2 regions of the Bradyrhizobium sp. SZCCHNS1050 genome follow, and region 2 is predicted to be linked to the other one. Evidence: riboswitches for the same ligand, from Rfam matches in the RefSeq annotation. Region 2 holds a riboswitch; the other holds the start of a gene.
What was found. A riboswitch is a leader RNA that binds a small molecule or an ion and turns the genes downstream of it on or off. The one in region 2 is predicted to bind ZMP and ZTP.
Positions count from the first base shown of each region.

Region 1: it holds a riboswitch for ZMP and ZTP, as region 2 does, so the genes downstream of both, folB (dihydroneopterin aldolase) here and purH (bifunctional phosphoribosylaminoimidazolecarboxamide formyltransferase/IMP cyclohydrolase) in region 2, are expected to answer to the same signal.

Region 1 covers NZ_JAUETR010000001.1:3,240,243-3,249,439, reverse strand. The annotation lists gene QX094_RS14720 (serine hydrolase) at 1-185, shown strand, start outside; gene QX094_RS14715 (dienelactone hydrolase family protein) at 447-1,247, opposite strand; gene QX094_RS14710 (IS1182 family transposase) at 1,408-2,613, opposite strand; gene QX094_RS14705 (IS256 family transposase) at 2,664-3,863, opposite strand; partial or broken gene QX094_RS14700 (transposase) at 4,022-4,261, opposite strand; gene QX094_RS14695 (alpha/beta hydrolase) at 4,581-5,345, opposite strand; gene QX094_RS14690 (GNAT family N-acetyltransferase) at 5,548-6,054, opposite strand; gene folB (dihydroneopterin aldolase) at 6,109-6,510, opposite strand; ZMP/ZTP riboswitch at 6,549-6,628, opposite strand; gene QX094_RS14680 (IS1182 family transposase) at 6,828-8,267, opposite strand; gene QX094_RS14675 (IS1182 family transposase) at 8,548-9,197, opposite strand, start outside.
Region 2 covers NZ_JAUETR010000001.1:2,535,281-2,544,477, reverse strand. The annotation lists gene ggt (gamma-glutamyltransferase) at 1-37, opposite strand, end outside; gene QX094_RS11540 (MFS transporter) at 162-1,571, shown strand; gene purH (bifunctional phosphoribosylaminoimidazolecarboxamide formyltransferase/IMP cyclohydrolase) at 1,702-3,294, opposite strand; ZMP/ZTP riboswitch at 3,318-3,398, opposite strand; gene QX094_RS11530 (heparinase II/III family protein) at 3,572-5,287, opposite strand; gene QX094_RS11525 (RsmB/NOP family class I SAM-dependent RNA methyltransferase) at 5,530-6,882, opposite strand; gene QX094_RS11520 (DUF1674 domain-containing protein) at 7,078-7,332, shown strand; gene QX094_RS11515 (L,D-transpeptidase) at 7,417-7,911, opposite strand; gene acs (acetate--CoA ligase) at 8,139-9,197, opposite strand, start outside.

The sequences.
Region 1 (9,197 bases), 700 kb from region 2:
ATCCGCACTGGGACGAGTCCTTTGGGCCCGCAACGGGGACATGGGCGGTCGCGGAGGATAAGCTCTGTATCTTGATCTCGGCTGCTAGACGTCGTTGCTACATTCCAGTGCTGAACGGTGAGCAGATTGAGTTGTTCGACCAGCTTGGCGTCATGCAAATCGCCGGGGTGGCGCTGCCTCAGTGATCTGCATGCAGCAATCGGCTCGCGACGTCCCGTTCAGGGTCAAAGACTGAAATTCTCATGCCGAGCAAATCTCTTCTGCACAACCTCGAATAACCGACACGGCATGGCCTTGACGGCCTTTCTCTGCCGGGCCATGGGCTGTCCTCCGAAATGGAGTGGCGCTATGGCCGGTGTACCCCAGATAACAGGCGACTTGCCGCAGCGCCGCAAGTCGGCAGCCATGGGCCAAAGGCAGACCAACCAAGCGCGACGTAGAGAGACTTACCCGGTTTGTAGGTCGGATCGAAAGAACCGAACCACTCGATCTATCGCGTCGGTTGTCGCGGGATCGTTATCCGAAAAGTCGAAGCCATGATCTTTCCCTGGATAAACGACCTGTTCGGCTTGTGCTCCCACCGATTTTGCGAGTTTGACCAACGCCTCGCCTTGCGCAAGAGGAACGTTGTGATCAGCGTCGCCGTGAAGTTCGAGCAGAGGCGGCAGACGCTTCACGCGAGATACCATTTTGTTTGGCATCCCGCCGTAGAGCACGGCCAAAGCTGAGACTCTGTCGTCTCGCGCCGCAGCTGCCGCAGCCACGTAACCGCCGAGTGAAAACCCAAGCAGGCCGACCCGTCCAGAGCTATCAGGCCTTTCTAGGATGCCAGTCAGAGCGGAAGATACGCGGTCGGCCCATATATCGAACCGGTCCGTTCGATATGCTTCCCGCTCCTCCTGTGTGCTTAGCTTGTCCAGCACTTGTTCGTCTGCGCGGCTGTAGTAGCGGATCAGGTAGGCATCAATGCCTGCCGCAGTCAAAGCATTAGCATAGCGCTCATAAGCACGCGGCTTAAGTTCAATGCCCCTCGCGCCATGCAGGACTACGACTCCTGGCCGCTTTCCGGTTGACTCTGGACTGTAGCGTTTCAGGGCGATGGAGCCCTCCACACTCATCGCTGTAAGCTCCTCAGGAGGTGCTGCGAACAGAGGGTGCGAGGTCGCCACGAGCGTTAGCCCGCCCATGAAGTATCTTCGGTTGATCACTGCGTAACCCCCGGCTTGAAAATGGCCCTTGACCAGCATCGGGATACCATATTGCCATGTCGTGGCAATGGTCCGCTTCGGGTCGATGCTGTCGAAAAATGCACTGTTTCAATTGGGTTTGCTGTTGGAAGAGCCTCTCGGCTTGTTTCTGGTCAGCGTCGAGGCCTAGTCGCGAACATCACGCCCGGCTGCCTGGCATTCACCCAATCGAGGTGCACACTCCACCTGTTGGCGGGCGGAGTAAACGCAACGCCATCGTCTTGAGGTTCTGCACAATGGCTGCAAGGTGAAACTCGTCGCGGGCGCCGGAAAGGCCTCTGAGCCGCATGCGCTCGAAACCGTGGTGAGTTTTGAGGTGAGCGAAACGCATCTCAACGCGCTTTCGTTCGTCGCGCGACTTCAGAAACGCTTTCGTTTTCATCTTGCTCCGAGCGAGATCCCGAGCGTCCTCATTAATATCGCGCAGGATGCGGCGCGAAGGCATGTTCGGGCAACACCTCGGCTTCAGGGAGCAGGCGCGGCAGTCCAGCACCGAGGCAATATAGCGGATTGTGTGATCGCTGCCGGCATGCCCAGTGGTGCCCAGCGTCTTGCCGGCGGGGCAGATGTAGACGTTACTCTTCTTCTTGAAGACAAAGTCAGAGCGAGAGAATGTGTTGTCCTCTCGCGCGCTCTTATCCCAGACCGGGATATGCGGTATGATGCCTGCACCGACAACAAAGGCAAGGAGCTTGCCGGTCCCGTAGGCCGTGTCGGCGGCAAGCCGCTTCGGCTTCAGATTGAATCGTCGTCTGGTGCGCTCGATCATAGTTGAGGTCGCCGCCACCTCGTCAAAGGTCCGCGCCGGCGTGGCTTCAACGTCGACGATGATCGCGTGCTTGAGGTCGATAAGGTAGTTTAGGCCATATCCGAACAGCACGCGCTTGTTGGCTTTTGCCGTCCACGCCGACGACGGATCGGAAGGCGAGATCACCTTCGGCGGCTTGCGATCGGACGCTGCCGTGGGGGTCCCATCAGAGCCGCCACCGCGAGCATCACCGCCTTGCTGGACCCGCGCCTCGGCCTCAAGTCCAGCAAGATACTCGCTCACTGCACGCTTCTGACGTTGCGTGTCGGTCCATTCCAGTTCGTCCGGCGCTTTGCCGTGATAGCGGCTGGCATTGGCTTCCATCACGCTCGCATCCGCAGCGAACCCCTCGCCCTTGACGAGCCCGGCAACCATGCAGGCTGCAACCACGCGCTCAAAAATGTAGCGCAGGATCTCGCTCTGGCGGAAGCGGCCGAGCCGGTTCACCGAGAAGGTCGAATGGTGCGGAACCTTATCGTCGAGATCGAGCCTGCAGAACCAGCGGTAAGCAAGGTGCAGCGCCACTTCCTGACACAGCCGCCGCGATCGTGTCCCCAAGCGTGGTGTAGCTGGCGGCCCACCGCGTTCGCCGGCTGGAGCCGGGCCTGTCAGCTGGCGATAGCCGTGAGGCTGACGTTCGGATCATCGCTCAATGGCGCGATGGTTTCCAGCGTCATGTAGCGGGCGCGTTGGACCGCCCATTCATCGTTCTGTTCGAGCAGGACAGCTCCGATGAGGCGGACGATAGCGTCCTCATTGGGGAAGATGCCGACCACCTCGGTGCGCCGTTTGATCTCGCCGTTGAGGCGTTCGATCGGATTGGTGGAGTGCAACTTGGTCCGATGCTGCGGCGGGAACGTCATGTAGGCAAGCACGTCGGTCTCGGCCTCGTCGAGGAAGCCGGCAAGCTTGGGCAGCTTGGGACGGAGCTGATCGGCGACCTTGCGCCATTGGGTGCGAGCGGCCTCGGCATCGTCCTGGGCAAAGGCCGTGGCGATGAAGGCGGAGACCACGCGCCGTCCGCTCTTGCCGGCATGAGCCAGCACGTTCCGCATGAAGTGGACGCGGCAGCGTTGCCAGCTGGCGTTGAGCACCTTGGTCACGGTGGCCTTGATGCCCTCGTGGGCGTCGGACACCACCAGCTTGACGCCGCGCAAGCCGCGGCGGGCCAGCTTGCGCAGGAAGGCGGTCCAGAACGTCTCGGCCTCGGACGGCCCGATGTCCATGCCGAGAACCTCGCGCCGGCCGTCGCTGTTGACGCCGACTGCAACGATCACCGCGACGGAGACGATGCGCCCCTGCTGGCGCACCTTCACATAGGTGGCGTCGATCCAAAGATAGGGCCAGTCACCCTCGATTGGACGGCCGAGGAAGGCCTTCACTTTGTCGTCGATCTCGCCGCACAACCGACTGACCTGGCTCTTGGAGATGCCGGTCATGCCCATCGCCTGCACCAGATCGTCGACCGAACGGGTCGAGACGCCCTGAACGTAAGCCTCCTGAACCACGGCGGTGAGCGCCTTCTCGGCCATGCGCCGCGGCTCCAGGAAGCCGGGGAAATAGGAGCCCTTGCGCAGCTTTGGGATGCGCAGCTCCACCGCACCGGCGCGGGTCTCCCAGATCCGGTCGCGGTAGCCATTGCGCTGGGCCAGACGTTCGGGGCTCTTCTCGCCATAGGCAGCCCCGGTCTGGCTCTCGACCTCCAGCTCCATCAGGCGCTGGGCCGCAAAGCCGATCATCTCGCGCAGCAGATCGGCGTCTGGGGTCTTCTCTACCAGCGTGCGCAGGTTCATCATGTCTTCGGTCATCGGTGGTTCCTCGGTTGCGTTGGCGTGTCGCAACCCGATCCTACCGGAGAACTGCCGGTGACCACCGCAAAGCCGCCCGCCCGCTACGGCGCTATTTGGGAGCGCGCGTCCGGGCGGCTTTGCTCCACCGAGCTACACCACCTCCGGGGACACGACCGCCGCCGCTCACTACGAATGCCATAGCAGTAACCCACCAGGAGCATCCGGATCATCAGCTCCGGATCAACCGAGGGCCGGCCGATATCGCTGTAAAAAGCCCTTAGTTGGTCGTGCAAATCGGCCAGAACCGCCGTCGCAAACACATTGATCCGTCGCAACAGGTGATCAGTCGGGATCATCTCGTCGAGGCTAAACTCATAAAAGAGCTGGCCCTGATCTCGGTCCTGCCGCCCCATCATCCCCGATTCTCCTGCCGCCCTTTAATCAGGAATCACTGCTCGCTTGACTTCTCAAGTCCTTTTTCGACAGCATCGGTCAAAACTCGCCTCACGGTTCTGCCCTGGTAACTTCCGGTTGAGTCCTGTGACCGGCCATCGCCCGCGCCGACCGGCGGGCCCGAGAAGGGCCAGAAGCAAACTTCGCGCGAACCGGCCGGCACGTCCGTAGCGGGCCAAAAGCGCCCTACCGGCCGTCAGACCGCTTAATTCCGGTAAGCACCGAGAGCGGACATGCTCTCCAAGGTGGCCGAAAAGGGCCGCAACGGGCAAATAGCCGCTTTCAGCCGAGCGCTCGAACCAAAGCAGCTGCCAGCCCAGCTGGGTTTTGCAACGCCATTGAGTGTCCTGCAGCCGGAACTATGTCAACGCTGACGCCGTGCCGCGGCAGCCGGTCGAACTCGGTATCTAGTAGGGAATGTTCTCCGAAGAGAATGGTTCTCGGTATCTTCAGTCCATAAAGCAGCTCGCGCCATGTCGGCTCGCGTCCGGCGGTTAGCGAACTAGCCCCACGGTGAATTGCGAAAGCTGCGCTGATGGCCATCGAAGCCGCCCACACGACGTTGCCCTCCGCCGCCGCCGCTTTGACAATTCTGTCATGGCCGTATGCCACGTATTCAGCTTCCGGTATCGCAGCAATTTTCCTACTGAAGGGACCGCCGCCTGGATCCAGATTGGGTTCACTCAGCACGAGCTTTTCGACCCGCGGTCCGAGAATGGTGGCCAGCGCGATGGCGACGGCGCCACCCATGCTATTGCCAAAAATGCATATCGAACTAGGGCAAACATATTGAACAAGCTCAGCAACAGAATGTGCATGGGCATCAACGGAGCAGCTAAATTCAACAGGACGCTCACTGAAGCCTGAGCCTAATAAGTCCACCAAGATGGCACGCCGACCGGTGAAAACAGTTCCGAAGACCATACCTAAATAGTCGCAGGAAGAAGCGCAGCCCAGCCCGTGGATAAACACCACGGGCGATCCGCTGCCCGGAAGATCGTGATAGAGAATGTTCGCAGCGGCTGTGCTCGCCCAGAAAGCTTTCATAACTGCTCCAGTCAAACCGCTCGTCGATCATCTAGCTGTTAGGATAACTCAGCAACCGCTCAAAAGCGGCCTTCTCCTTCCACGGTTACCAGCGTCCTGCTGCACCCAAATAGCAGGCGTTGCGAGCGCCAAACCGCAGGCCCGTTCTGCGCCAGGAGCGGGCTTAGTTTGAGCCAGCTTAGTAGCCTATTTCAGACGCGAGCTAGACGTCGCAATAGTTGTGGCCTGATAGCCAGAGAACAAAGTGGCGCGAGTGCGCCTCGCTGCCTGGCTCCCAGGGCAATACAGGCTGAAAACCAAGCGTTTCGTACAGACGATGCGAGGCCACCAATGCGTTATTGGTCGACAGCCTGATAAGATCGTAGCCCGTCCTCCGTGCAAACCCGATCAACTCGCCCGCGATCGCGCGTCCAACCCCTCGACCTCGATAGCTCGGCGCGACGAACATGCGCGTCATTTCGCATGATTGATCGTCAACCCGCTTTATCGCACCGGTGCCGACTACAGCATCTCGGGCAATCGCACACACGAAGATCGCGCGATCCCCGTAAAACTCTTCCGCATGGTCGACATCCGATAGGCGCGAGTAGATGAAGTTTCGGACAAAAGGATCATCATGCTGGTCAAAATGTTCATGCCACACAGCTTCGATGAGCCGCCTAGCTCCCGAGGCGTCCGCTGCTCGGAACGGCCGAATGATCCAATCCAAGACCTTTCCTCCTTTCATCTCCGTTTTTGGCGGGTGAGGCGGACTGGGAGAGTGTCAGGCGCCAGCGATGTCGTTCAGTCCCTGCAGAAGCTCAGCACGGCTCAGGGTCACCTGAACGCCGACCTGTTCTATCGAGTGCGGAATCGGTGGACTCGATTTTGCGACCGCAACTGTCACGCTTTCCATCGCCATAAAGCGCCGCAGTAGATTCGTGGCGATCGTCTCGCCGAGAGCTTCAAGCGTCTGAAACTTGCCTGATGCTGCACTCCGAACCACCTCGTCCACGACGGCGTCATATCTGATAGACGAACCGAGATCATCGCTGAGGTGGGAGCGCACCTCCTGCAGCATCGCGAAAATGTCGAAGTTGAACTTTTGTCCGAGTGCTCGCTCTTCCTCGAAGAGGCCGTGGTAGCCGTAGGTCTGAAGACCGGAGATCTTAATCGATGTCAGCATGGGCAGCTCCGAAAGAAGCGTTTCGATTGGGGATAATTCCCAATTGCCCAGGCGAGCGGCTGCTCTTCCGCGCTTCCCGATGGTGCTCCATCCGATGTCGCCAGTCGCGCGAATGAGCAGTCCGTAGCAGCCAAAAATGCTAAAATCAATACTCTAATGCCGATGGAAAGTATGATGCCGGCGGTGAGCATATCTTCCGGCGACTGTCGAATAGGAAGAACCCGCTTCACTCTAACTGCCAATGTCAGCAACGGGTCTTGGTCGTGTAAAAACGGCCTTGCGGACGTCCGTCCTGACCACGAGGACGCGGGCGTTTCTCAGGCTGTGATTGCCGCGATCAACGGCTTGACCCCGACGATGTTCATGACCCGTGTGAGGTTGTAGGCCAGAACCGATAGGGCCATCTCGGCGGCTACTTTTGGGAGCGATTTAGTGAGGAAGTGCGTCGCTCCCATACGGGCCTTCATCGTGCCGAACGGATGTTCGACCGTCTCGCGCCGCTGGCGCATCGCTTCCGGGTTTGCGTCAAGGCGCTGCTGCACTGCCTCAAGCAGATGCTCGTGCTCCCACCGTGTAATCCGCCGCTCCGGCCCCGGCGTGCACTGGGATTTGAGCGAACAGGTTTGACAGGCTGTGGTCCAGTAGCGCCGCAACACCTTGCCGTCTTCTTCGTTTGTATAGCGATACGGTAATCGCTCTCCAGCTGGGCAGCGATAGGCATCCTGTTCTGGCAAATAGACAAAGTCCTGCTTACCGAAGCGTCCCTCCGACTTAGCATTTGACGTCTGCGGCTTGGGCAGCGTCACCGTGATTCCGGCCTCGTGGCACGCGAGGATCTCTGGGCTATTGAAGTAGCCGCGATCGGCTACAGCGTCGAGCGTCTCGCTCTTGAGAACGGCCTTTGCCTGTTTGGCCATGTTAGCAAGTTGGGCGCGATCTGAACCGCTGTTCGTGACCTCGTGCGTCACAATCAGATGGTGCTCGGTGTCCACGGCGACCTGTACATTGTAGCCGACAACGCCGGAGCCGCGGCCGCTCGTTGCCATCGAGCGGCTGTCGGGATCGGTCAGAGAGATTTGCTGATCGGACGACGCAAGCATCTGCTTCTCATACGCGGCAAGCTTGCCCATTTCCTCCTTCAGCTTCGTGAGCTTCTCGGCAAGTCTCGTCACCTTCGCAGCCAGCGCCTCTGTCGGCTCCTGGCGGTCGGCCGTGTCAAGTTGGCTCAGATAACGCGCGACGCTCTCCTCCAGCTGAGCACGCCGCCGTTGGACCTTTGCCCGTGTGAAGTTCTTGTCTCGGTTGTTCACGGCTTTGAACTTGCTGCCATCGATGGCGACGCTCGCCGTCGCCAGAAGGCCCATCCCACGGCAGAGTTCGACAAAGCGCGCACAGACCATGCGAAGCGCCAGGCCGTTGTCTTTACGGAAGTCGGCGATGGTCTTGTGATCGGGCGCGAGCCGACCCAGCAGCCACATCACCTCGAGATTGCGGCCGGCCTCCCGTTCGAGCCGCCGGCTCGACTGCACCCGGTTCAGATAGCCGTAGATGTAAAGCTTCAGGAGAACCGAGGGGTGGTACGACGGCCGACCGGTGGCTGCCGGCTCCACCCCTTCAAAACCCATCTCAGACAAATCGAGCGCTTCGACAAATGCGTCGATCACGCGAACGGGGTTGCTCTCGTCAATGAAATCATCGAGGCATTCAGGCAACAGCGTCCATTGCCCACGATCCGCCTCTTCAACGAAGCGCCTCATCGATTCCCCCAAAAGAATCACTGGAGAATCATAACAGCCGCGCAGCGTTTTCACACAGCCAGGGTCACGAGCTGCTTTCCCGAACGAGCTAGCGTCACGGCCTGTTTACCTGCGATAGTTGCCGACTTGATGCAGCGCCGCAAGTCGGCAGGCTCCAGGCCTTTCACGGCACGGTTGGGCGACCCCGCCACGTCCGCAATTCGCCGATTCCGTTGAAAAAGTCGGCAGTAGTTTCGTCGTGAACGCCATCTGTTTCGAGGACGAATTGGCGCGTTGTGGTTCACGCGGGCGTCAGCGCGGGCATCGGGATCAGCTTGGCCATCTTACGAAGGTTCTGAGCGGCTGCAGCGAGGGTGAACTCGTCGCGTGCGCCGTTCGGCCCTCTTAGTCGCAGCCGATCTAGCTTGAGGATGCGCTTGAGATGCGCGAACAGCATCTCAATCTTCTTGCGGAGCCGGCGTGAAGTGCGGCCTTCCCATGAGCTTGCGATCTCGCGTGCCATGTCGCGAGCGCCCTCGTAGATCGAGCGCGGCACTTTTCGAGCCGGGGTGTTGGGGCAACACCTGCTTCTTAGAGAGCATGCTTGACAATCGCGCTTGCTCGCACGGTAGAGGACCGTCGTGTCGTTGTTCACCAGCGTCCCTGTAGTGGTGAGGGGGTTGCCAGCGGGGCAGCGATAGACGTCCCTGGTATGGTCGTAGGTGAAGGCCTCACGCGAGAAGGTCCCGTCGGTGCGGGCCGACTTGTCGAAGACGGTCACGTGCGGCTCGATCCCGTGCTCGTAGACCAGCCACCCGAGCATCTCAGCGGAGCCATAGGCGCTGTCGCCGAGAAGCCGGCTTGGATAAAGATCGAACCTTTCGATTGAACGCTCAATCATGCGCTTGGCGGCCAATACTTCTGCCTGGCGGATCGCCGTGGTCGCTTCGA
Region 2 (9,197 bases):
CAAGGAGCCGTCGTCGATCAATCGTGAACGTGGTCATCGCAATTCTGCCGTTGCTGACATCCGCCTGGGATCGTCAGATGTTATAGGGCCGCGTCGCCGGCGTAAAACGCAACGCCGTGATCGTCGCGAGATGCGACGCGGTGATTGCAGAGGATTTTCGAATGGCCGTCATCACGATCGAGACCTCTGGCCCTGCCGACGGCCGAATCTATCCCGGGCGCGCGGCCGTCGTCAGCTGGATCTTCTTCGATTGGGCGGCGCAGCCCTATTTCACGCTGATCACGACCTTCGTCTTCGCGCCCTATTTCGCTGCGCATGTCGCGCCGGACGCGGCGAGCGGCCAGGCGCTGTGGGGCTTTGCGACCGCCGCGGCCGGCATCGTCATCGCGCTGCTGTCACCGGTGTTCGGCGCCATCGCCGATGCCACCGGGCGCCGCAAGCCGTGGATCGCGGCGTTCGGCGCGATGCTGGTGATCGGCGCCTCGCTGATGTGGATCGGGCGTCCCGGCGCGCCCGAGCTGATCCCGCCGCTGCTCGCGGCCTATGTGATCGCCACCATCGGGGTCGAGTTCGCCACCGTGTTCAACAACGCGATGATGCCGACCCTGGTGCCGCCGGAACGCATCGGCCGGCTGTCCGGCACCGGATGGGCCACCGGCTATGTCGGCGGCATCCTCTCGCTCGTCATCGTGCTCGGCTTTCTCGCCGCCAATCCCGACAGCGGCCGCACGCTGTTTGGATTCAAGCCGCTGTTCGGGCTCGATCCCGTGAGCCATGAAGGCGACCGCATCTCCGGTCCGCTCACCGGGCTCTGGTTCATCGTGTTCGTATTGCCGATGTTCCTGTTCACACCGGACTTTCCGGCGCGGCACCGGCTGCGCGCGGCCGTGGGCGAGGGGCTTGGTCAACTGAAGCAGACGCTGCGCAGCCTGCCGCAGCAGCGCGACGTTGCGCTCTTTCTCCTCGCCAACATGATCTACACCGATGGGCTGGTGTCGCTGTTCGCTTTCGGCGGCATCTATGCCGCCGGCACGTTCGGCTGGAACACGATCCAGATCGGCACCTTCGGCATCATCCTCGCCGCCGCCGGCACGTTCGGCGGCTGGCTCGGCGGCAAGCTGGATGACTTTCTCGGGCCGAAGCGCGTGATCGCCGGCAGCATGACGCTGCTGCTGCTCGCGATCATCGCGATTCTCATGGTGAGCCGTGATTCGGTTCTGTTCATTTCGGTTACGCCGGCCGTGCCGGGCGGCCCGCTGTTCGCTTCGCTGCCGGAGCGCGCCTATCTCTTGCTCGGCTGCGTCATCGGCGCCTGCGGCGCGCCGCTGCAGGCGGCCTCGCGCTCGCTGCTGATCCGCATGGTGCCCAAGGAGCGCGTCGCGCAGTATTTCGGCCTGTTCGCGCTCACCGGCAAGGTGACGTCGTTCATCGGCCCGCTGCTGATCGGCATCATCACCGCGGCCACCGCGAGCCAGAAGGCGGGCATGGCCGTGCTGGTGCCGTTCTTTGCGGCGGGATTGCTGTTGCTGGCGCGGGTGAATTCAGGTGGTCGTGCGGGGCAGGGCGCCTGAAACTTGCTCCGCCGTCATTCCGGGGCGCCCGCAGGGCGAGCCCGGAATCCATACTCACGATCGTGGTTATGGATTCCGGGCCTGCGCCTTGCGGCGCATCCCGGAATGACGGCGGAGATTGTGGGCGCAATCAGTGCCGGAAGTGCCGGACGCCGGTCAGCACCATGGCGATGCCGTGCTCGTCGGCGGCCTTGATGACCTCGTCGTCGCGCACCGATCCGCCCGGCTGGATCACGGCGGTGGCGCCGGCCTCGATGCAGGCGAGCATGCCGTCGGCGAACGGAAAGAACGCGTCGGAGGCGACCACCGATCCCTTGGTCAGCGGCTCGGCGAGCTTGAGCGCGCTGGCTGCATCCAGCGCCTTGCGCGCGGCGATGCGCGCCGAATCGACCCGGCTCATCTGTCCCGCGCCGATGCCGACTGTCGCCGACTCCTTGGCGTAGACGATGGTGTTCGACTTGACATGCTTGGCGACGCGGAAGGCGAAGCGCAGGTCGCGCAGCTCGGCTTCGGTGGGGGCGCGCTTGGTCACCACCTTCAGCTCCATGTCATCGACGACAGCATTGTCGCGGCTCTGCACCAGCAGGCCGCCGGCCACGGTCTTGGCGGTGAGGCCGGCTTCGCGCGGATCGGGCAGGGCGCCGGCGAGCAGCAGCCGCAGGTTCTTGCGCGCTGCGATCACCGCGATCGCCTCCTCGGTCGCGTCGGGCGCGATGATCACCTCGGTGAAGATGCCGGTGATCGCGTGCGCCGTGGCGGCATCGAGCTTGCGGTTCATCGCGATGATCCCGCCGAACGCCGAGGTCGAGTCACAGGCCAGCGCCTTCTGGTAGGCGGTGACGAGATCGGGCCCTTCGGCGACACCGCAGGGATTGGCGTGCTTGACGATGACACAGGCGGCGGTGCGCGCCGGGTCGAACTCGGCGATGCACTCATAGGCCGCGTCGGTGTCGTTGATGTTGTTGTAGGACAGCTCCTTGCCTTGCAGCTGGCGAGCGGTGGCGACGCCGGGACGGCGGCCGGGCAGCGCGTAGAACGCTGCGTGCTGGTGCGGGTTCTCGCCATAGCGCAGCGACTGGATCAGCTTGCCACCGAAGGCGCGGTAATCGGGCGCGTCGTTCTGGATGGTGGCGGCGAACCAGTTGGAGATCGCGGCATCATAGGCGGCGGTGCGCGCATAGGCCTTGGCGGCAAGCCGGCGGCGCAGCAGCAGCGTGGTCGAACCCTCATGCCGCGCCAGGTCGTCCAGCACGGCGTGATAGTCGTTGACGTCGACGACGACGGCGACGTCCTCGTGGTTCTTCGACGCCGCGCGGATCATCGCCGGGCCGCCGATGTCGATGTTCTCGATGCAGTCGTTGAACGGGGCGCCGCGTTCGACCGTGGCCTCGAACGGGTAGAGATTGACGACGAGCAGATCGATCGGCGCGATGCCGTGGGTCTTCATCGCCTCGGCATGCTCATCATTGCCGCGGATCGCGAGCAGTCCGCCATGCACCTTCGGATGCAGCGTCTTGACGCGGCCGTCCATCATCTCGGGAAAGCCGGTGAGGTCGGAGACGTCCTTCACCTTGAGGCCGGCATCGGCAATCGCCTTGGCGGTGCCGCCGGTCGAGATCAGCTCGATGCCGCGCGCGGCGAGCGAGCGGGCGAAGTCGACCAGGCCGGTCTTGTCGGATACGGAAAGCAGGGCACGGTGAACGCGACGAAGCTGATTGGTCATGGGCAGAGTCCTTGTGCAGGAGTTCAAAATGCCCAGGCGCACGGCGTCAAATCCCGCGCTCCCCGATGGTGCTCCATCCAAAGTCGCCAGTCGCGCGAGAGCGGGCCTCATATCAGCTTTTGCCGCCCGCGACAACGGGTGGCCGATCGAACGATCATCTTGGCCGCACGTCTCACGATGAGCCGCCCGAACGTCGGCCGCGTTCCGAGGGCCCGCCGAAGGCGGACGTCTCGACGGACGGTGATGTGAGATGATCTGAGAAGCGAGAGCCAGGGTGTTACAGCGGCAGCTCAGGCTCTCTCCGCCCGTTGCGGCGCCCGTTGGTCTCGGTCGGGGACGTCGACGAGCGGACGAAGCTCCAGCGGATCGACGGGGCCTGCTGCGCGTCCTGCCGGATCACCAGTTGCGTGGTGCGGCGCGGACCGTCATTGCCGGCGAGAAACACGCTGTCCTCGAGGTCGACTCGATCGTCGAACGTCTCGAACGTCCAGACCTCGCGATTGGGCAGCACCAGCATGGCGCCGCGGCCGTCGCTGAGCCGGCTGGCCTTGACGGCCGGGTGCAGGTGGAAGCGCAGCGCGTAGTCCGATCCGCCGCCGCGGAGCCGCGCGCCCTGCGCCGGCGTCACGGTGTCCTCGCCGTCGAGCCGCGAGCCGTCCTCCGCCGCCACCAGCACGCGACGATGGATCAGGCCGAATTTCGCCGCGTAGCCGTTGTGCGAGGTCGACAGCACGGTGCCGTCGGGCACGATCTCGCGGAAATTCTCGACCCGCGTCGGACCCGATACGATCGGCGCGCCGTGCAGCAGGCGCTTCATCGCCGACATCTCGACGAAGGTGCAGGACGAGGTGTTGTGGTAGGTCAGCGTCGAATGCGCCACCGTGCTGCGCGCGAAGGCGCGCCAATTATCGCGACCGGTCGACGGCATGCCGCAATTGATCACGATGCGGCACGGTCCGGAGGACATCTCGAAGGCGAGGCAGCCGGCATGGGCCTCATGGCTCAGATGCGGTGGCGGCGGCGGACCGGTATCGACGATCAACGTCATCGGTCCGGCATCGAGCCGCTGGAAACCGGAATGCGGCATGCTCGCCATCGGCGTGCCGTGGGTGTCGTCGTAGGCGAGCAGGGTCGCCAGCAGGTCGGAAGGGGTGCCGCCCATGCCATTGAACAGCGCCATGTTGCCGTCGCCGTGGCGGAAGAAGCGCAGCATCGGCATCATGCGGTCGATGGCGTTGAGCAGCGCCGGCGGCGGGGCGATGTTGCGGGCCGCAAACGTCTGCCGCAGCGGCAGCAGGTCGATCAGCAATTCGATCAGCGCGCCCGGATTGCGCGAGACGTGGCCGCCATCGGGCAGGATCTGCCGCTGCAATTCGTCGGAGAGTTTCCGGGTCGCGCTGCGGATGTGCTTGGCCTGGTTGGCGAGGCACAGCGAGGCGTAACACAGTGCGATCAGCACCTGCAGCCGCGGCGCGCCATCCGGGATGTCGATCGTCGAATAGCGCAGATAGCGGATCTCGCGGGTCAGCCCGCGCAGATAGCGGCGGTAGAACTTGCCGTCGGAATCGGCCAGCACCAGCGGCGCCTGCGACAGCAGCGAGATCACCCGCCGCGCCAGCACGTCGGCGCGCCGGCTCAGCGGATGGCGGCCGATCTGGTTGGTGATCCAGTCGTCGACCAGAGCACGGGCATTGGCGCGGGTCAGCGCGGTGTCGGCTGCGCGCAGATGTCGCAGCCAGCCGAAGCCGAGCAGGGCCACCTCCCAGTCCTCGGACGGCGGCTCCAGGTCGAAGATCGAGCGGCCATGGCAGGTCACGATCTTGCCGGCGAAGACGAAGCGGCCGGCGTAGATCTCGGCCGCCCGCGTCGCGTCCGACGTGCGCAGGTCATGCGGCGCAATGATGAGTCGGTCGGCGCGACCGGGCCACAACCCGGACACGGATACCGATACACCGCTGACGTTGGACATCAGGCTGCGCGCAAAGCGGCCCATCACCAGCGTCGATATGCGTCTGCGTTGAGCGGCGGACACGCCAAGCCTTGGATTCAGAGGGGGATTCGGTTGCGCATCCTTCATAGATCGCAACTGCCGCCGATACACCATTTTTGGCCCCGGTGCAGCACCATCGCGGGACCAGAATCTGGTGCAAAATCAGGATTTAACGGACTAACGCAACGCCGACGCCCTTAAAGCCCGACCGACGCAGGGCCGGCGCACGGCGCACGATGACACGCTCACGGCCGCCGCTCCAGTCTCGCCGCATAAAAACCATCGAGACCGCCAAGCCGGGGGTCCTGGTGCGGCAAATGGCAGGGCAGCGTGCGCAGGTCGCCGGCCGGGGTGACCAGCTCGGCCAGTCCTGCCACCTCGCCGGCGTTGACGGGGACGCGGCGCAGCTCGGTGGTTTCGGCCAGCACGCGCTCGACCACCTGCTCGCCCTCCTCGGGCTCCAGCGAACAGGTGCAGTAGACCAGGGTTCCGCCCGGCTTGATCAGGCTGCCCGCCCTGGTCAACAGCCGCGCCTGCAAGCCCGACAACGCGGCGATGTCGGCCTCGCTGCGCAACCAGCCGACGTCGGGATGACGCCGAATCGTGCCGGTCGAGGTGCAGGGCGCATCGAGCAGCAGGCCGTCGAAGCCGCCGCTGTCGGCGGGCTGCCATTCGGCGGCGTCGGCCACGACCGTCTCGGCGGTCAGCTGCAGCCGGGTCATGTTGTCCTTCAGCCGGTTCATCCGGGCCGGCGACCGGTCGACCGCGGTGACGCGGGCGCCGGCATGGGCGAGCTGAGCCGTCTTGCCGCCTGGCGCCGCGCAGAGGTCGGCGACGGCCTTGCCGCTGATGTCGCCGAGCAGGCGCGCAGGCAAGGCGGCGGCGGCGTCCTGCACCCACCATTGTCCCTCGGCGAAGCCCGGCAGCACCGTCACCGAACCATGCAGCACGGTGCGCACGGTGCCGGTCGACAGCACCTCACCATGCAGCCGCGACGCCCATTGCGCCGGGTCCGACTTCACCGTGAGGTCGAGCGACGGCTCCTGGCCGAGCGCCGCGGCGATGTCCCTGGCGGTCGCTTCGCCATAATGATCGATCCAGCGCTTGAGCAGCCAGGGCGCGATGTCGAGCGGCTGACCGGTGGCATCGTCGAGCAGGGTTGCGCCCTCGCGCGCGCAGCGCCGCAGCACCGCGTTGACGAGCCCGGCATATTTCGCTGCGCGGCGGTCGGCCTGCACCAGGCGGACGGAGAGGTCGACGGCGGCGTGGTCAGGAACGTCCATCCAGAGGATCTGGGCGGCGCCGATCAGCAGCGCGCTCTGCGCCCGCGGCGCGTCGGTCGGCACGCCGCGATCCAGCAGCCGCGACAGCACGTGACCGAGCGTTCCAAGCCGCCGCAAGGTGGTGGCGACCAGCCGCCGCATCAGCGCGCGGTCGCGGTCGGCCAGATGCTTCAGTCCGGGATGTGCGCCGGTCCCGTCGAGCTGATCGTCGAGGGTGCGATGCTTGTGCAGCACGCCGTCGACCACGTCGGCGGCGATGCGCCGTGCCGCCAGGCCTGGGACTTCGGAAGGGGTCGCAAAACGCGGCGGAGGCATGCCTGGGAATTACTCGCGAAAGAAGAAAGGCAGTTCCGCGACCATCGGGTGCATGCCATCAGCTTGCGGGTCCTCTGTCACCGGAATATGCCAAATGTAAGAATCGGCTCTGCTTTTATTAGCCCTGTTTTTTCATGGGTGGGCACACGATCTGATGAGGTCGGGAACGAACCGGTTCAATGGTGGAATGGTACGATGAGCAACGAGCCCGAGAATGAGCCCAGGAGTGAGCCGAAGGGCAAGGCCGCTTTGGCCGTGGTCGCCAGCAATGAGGCGCCGCGCAAGCCGCTGACGCCGGCCGCGCAGCGCGCGCTGGCCGAGGCTGAGGAACGCCGCCGACTGGCAGCACAACAGACGAAGCCGATGCCGACGGAGTTGCAGGGGCCGAAAGGGCCGGAGCCGACCCGTTACGGCGACTGGGAGAAAAAGGGAATCATCTCGGACTTCTGACGGGATCTCGGCGCGCGGCTTGCGTTGTTCGGCGCCGGGCTTGCCGGTCCCGCGTTCGCCGCACTCCCGTATCGCAACGGTGACTCAGCGCGTGACCACCACCGTCGTGCCGATCGACACGCGCTCGTAGAGGTCGGTGATATCCGGGTTGAGCATGCGGATGCAGCCATACGAGACATAGCCGCCCACCGAATTCGGCACGTTGGTGCCGTGGATCGCATATTCGCCGCCGGCGAGCGTCAAGGCGGCAACGCCCATCGGATTGCGCGGCGAGCCGCCGGGAATGACGTCCGGCAGCTCCGGCTTGTCGCGCTTGACGTCGGCGGGCGGAGCCCAGGCCGGATTCTTGTACTTGCCGTCGATCTTGGTGGTGCCGGCCCATTGCCGGCCGGCCTTGCCGACGCCGACCGTGTAGCGCAAGGCGTGGCTGCCATCGAGCACGAGATAGAGTTTCCGCTCGCCGGTCCTCACGACGATGGTGCCCGGCGAAAAGTCGCCGCCGACGGCGACCAACTCGGGACGGGCCGACGCAGAGCCGGCCGTCGTGACCATGGTTCCGATCACCGACGCGGCCAGCATCGCCGCCTTCATTGTCAGCCTGACCGCCCCAGTCCGCATGGTCATCCCCTCAGCCGGTTCCGCGGCGCCTGCTCCCGGCCGGGAGCACGCAGATCGCATGAGGAAAGGAAAACTCCGTCTGCGAGTAAATGACCTGAAAACAACACTCCCGCGGAATCAGCCGCGGGAGTGCGATGAGACTTGACGATTGCGGCGAACGCGCTTGGCGCCCGCGGGGCACGGCGTGCTTACGCCTGCTTCTCCTTGCGGTTCTGCCGGTGCTGGACGAGATCATCGACCACGCCGGGATCGGCAAGGGTCGAGGTGTCGCCCAGCGCGCCCGGCTCGTCCTCGGCGATCTTGCGCAGGATGCGGCGCATGATCTTGCCGGAGCGGGTCTTGGGCAGGCCGGGGGCGAACTGGATCTGGTCGGGCGAGGCGATCGGGCCGATCTCCTTGCGCACCCAGGCGACGAGCTCCTTGCGCAGCTCCTCGGTCGGCTGCTCGCCGGCCATCAGGGTGACATAGGCGTAGATGCCTTGGCCCTTGATGTCGTGGGGATAGCCGACCACGGCGGCTTCCGACACCTTGGGATGGGCAACCAGCGCGCTTTCCACCTCGGCCGTTCCCATGCGGTGGCCGGAGACGTTGATGACGTCGTCGACGCGGCCGGTGATCCAGTAATAGCCGTCGGCGTCGCGGCGACAGCCGTCGCCGGTGAAGTACTTGCCCTTGTAGGTCGAGAAGTAGGTCATCTCGAACCGGGCATGGTCGCCATACACCGTGCGCATCTGGCCCGGCCAGGAGCGGGTGAGGCAGAGATTGCCCTCGGTCGCGCCCTCCAGCGTCTTGCCGTCGGCATCGACGATCTCGGGCACGACGCCGAAGAACGGCCGCGTCGCCGAGCCCGGCTTCAGCCGGGTCGCGCCCGGCAGCGGCGTGATCAGGATGCCGCCGGTCTCGGTCTGCCACCAGGTGTCGACGATCGGGCAGCGGTCGTCGCCGACGACGCGGTGATACCACTCCCAGGCTTCCGGATTGATCGGCTCGCCGACCGAGCCGAGCAGGCGCAGAGACGCGCGCGAGGTCTTCTTCACCGGTCCGTCGCCGCCCTGCATCAGGGCGCGGATCGCGGTCGGCGCGGTGTAGAAGATGTTGACCTTGTGCTTGTCGATGACGTTCCAGAACCGCGAATTGTCCGGATAGTTCGGCACGCCTTCGAACATCAGCGTGACGGCGCCATTGGCCAGCGGCCCATAGAGGATGTAGCTGTGACCGGTGACCCAGCCGACGTCGGCGGTGCACCA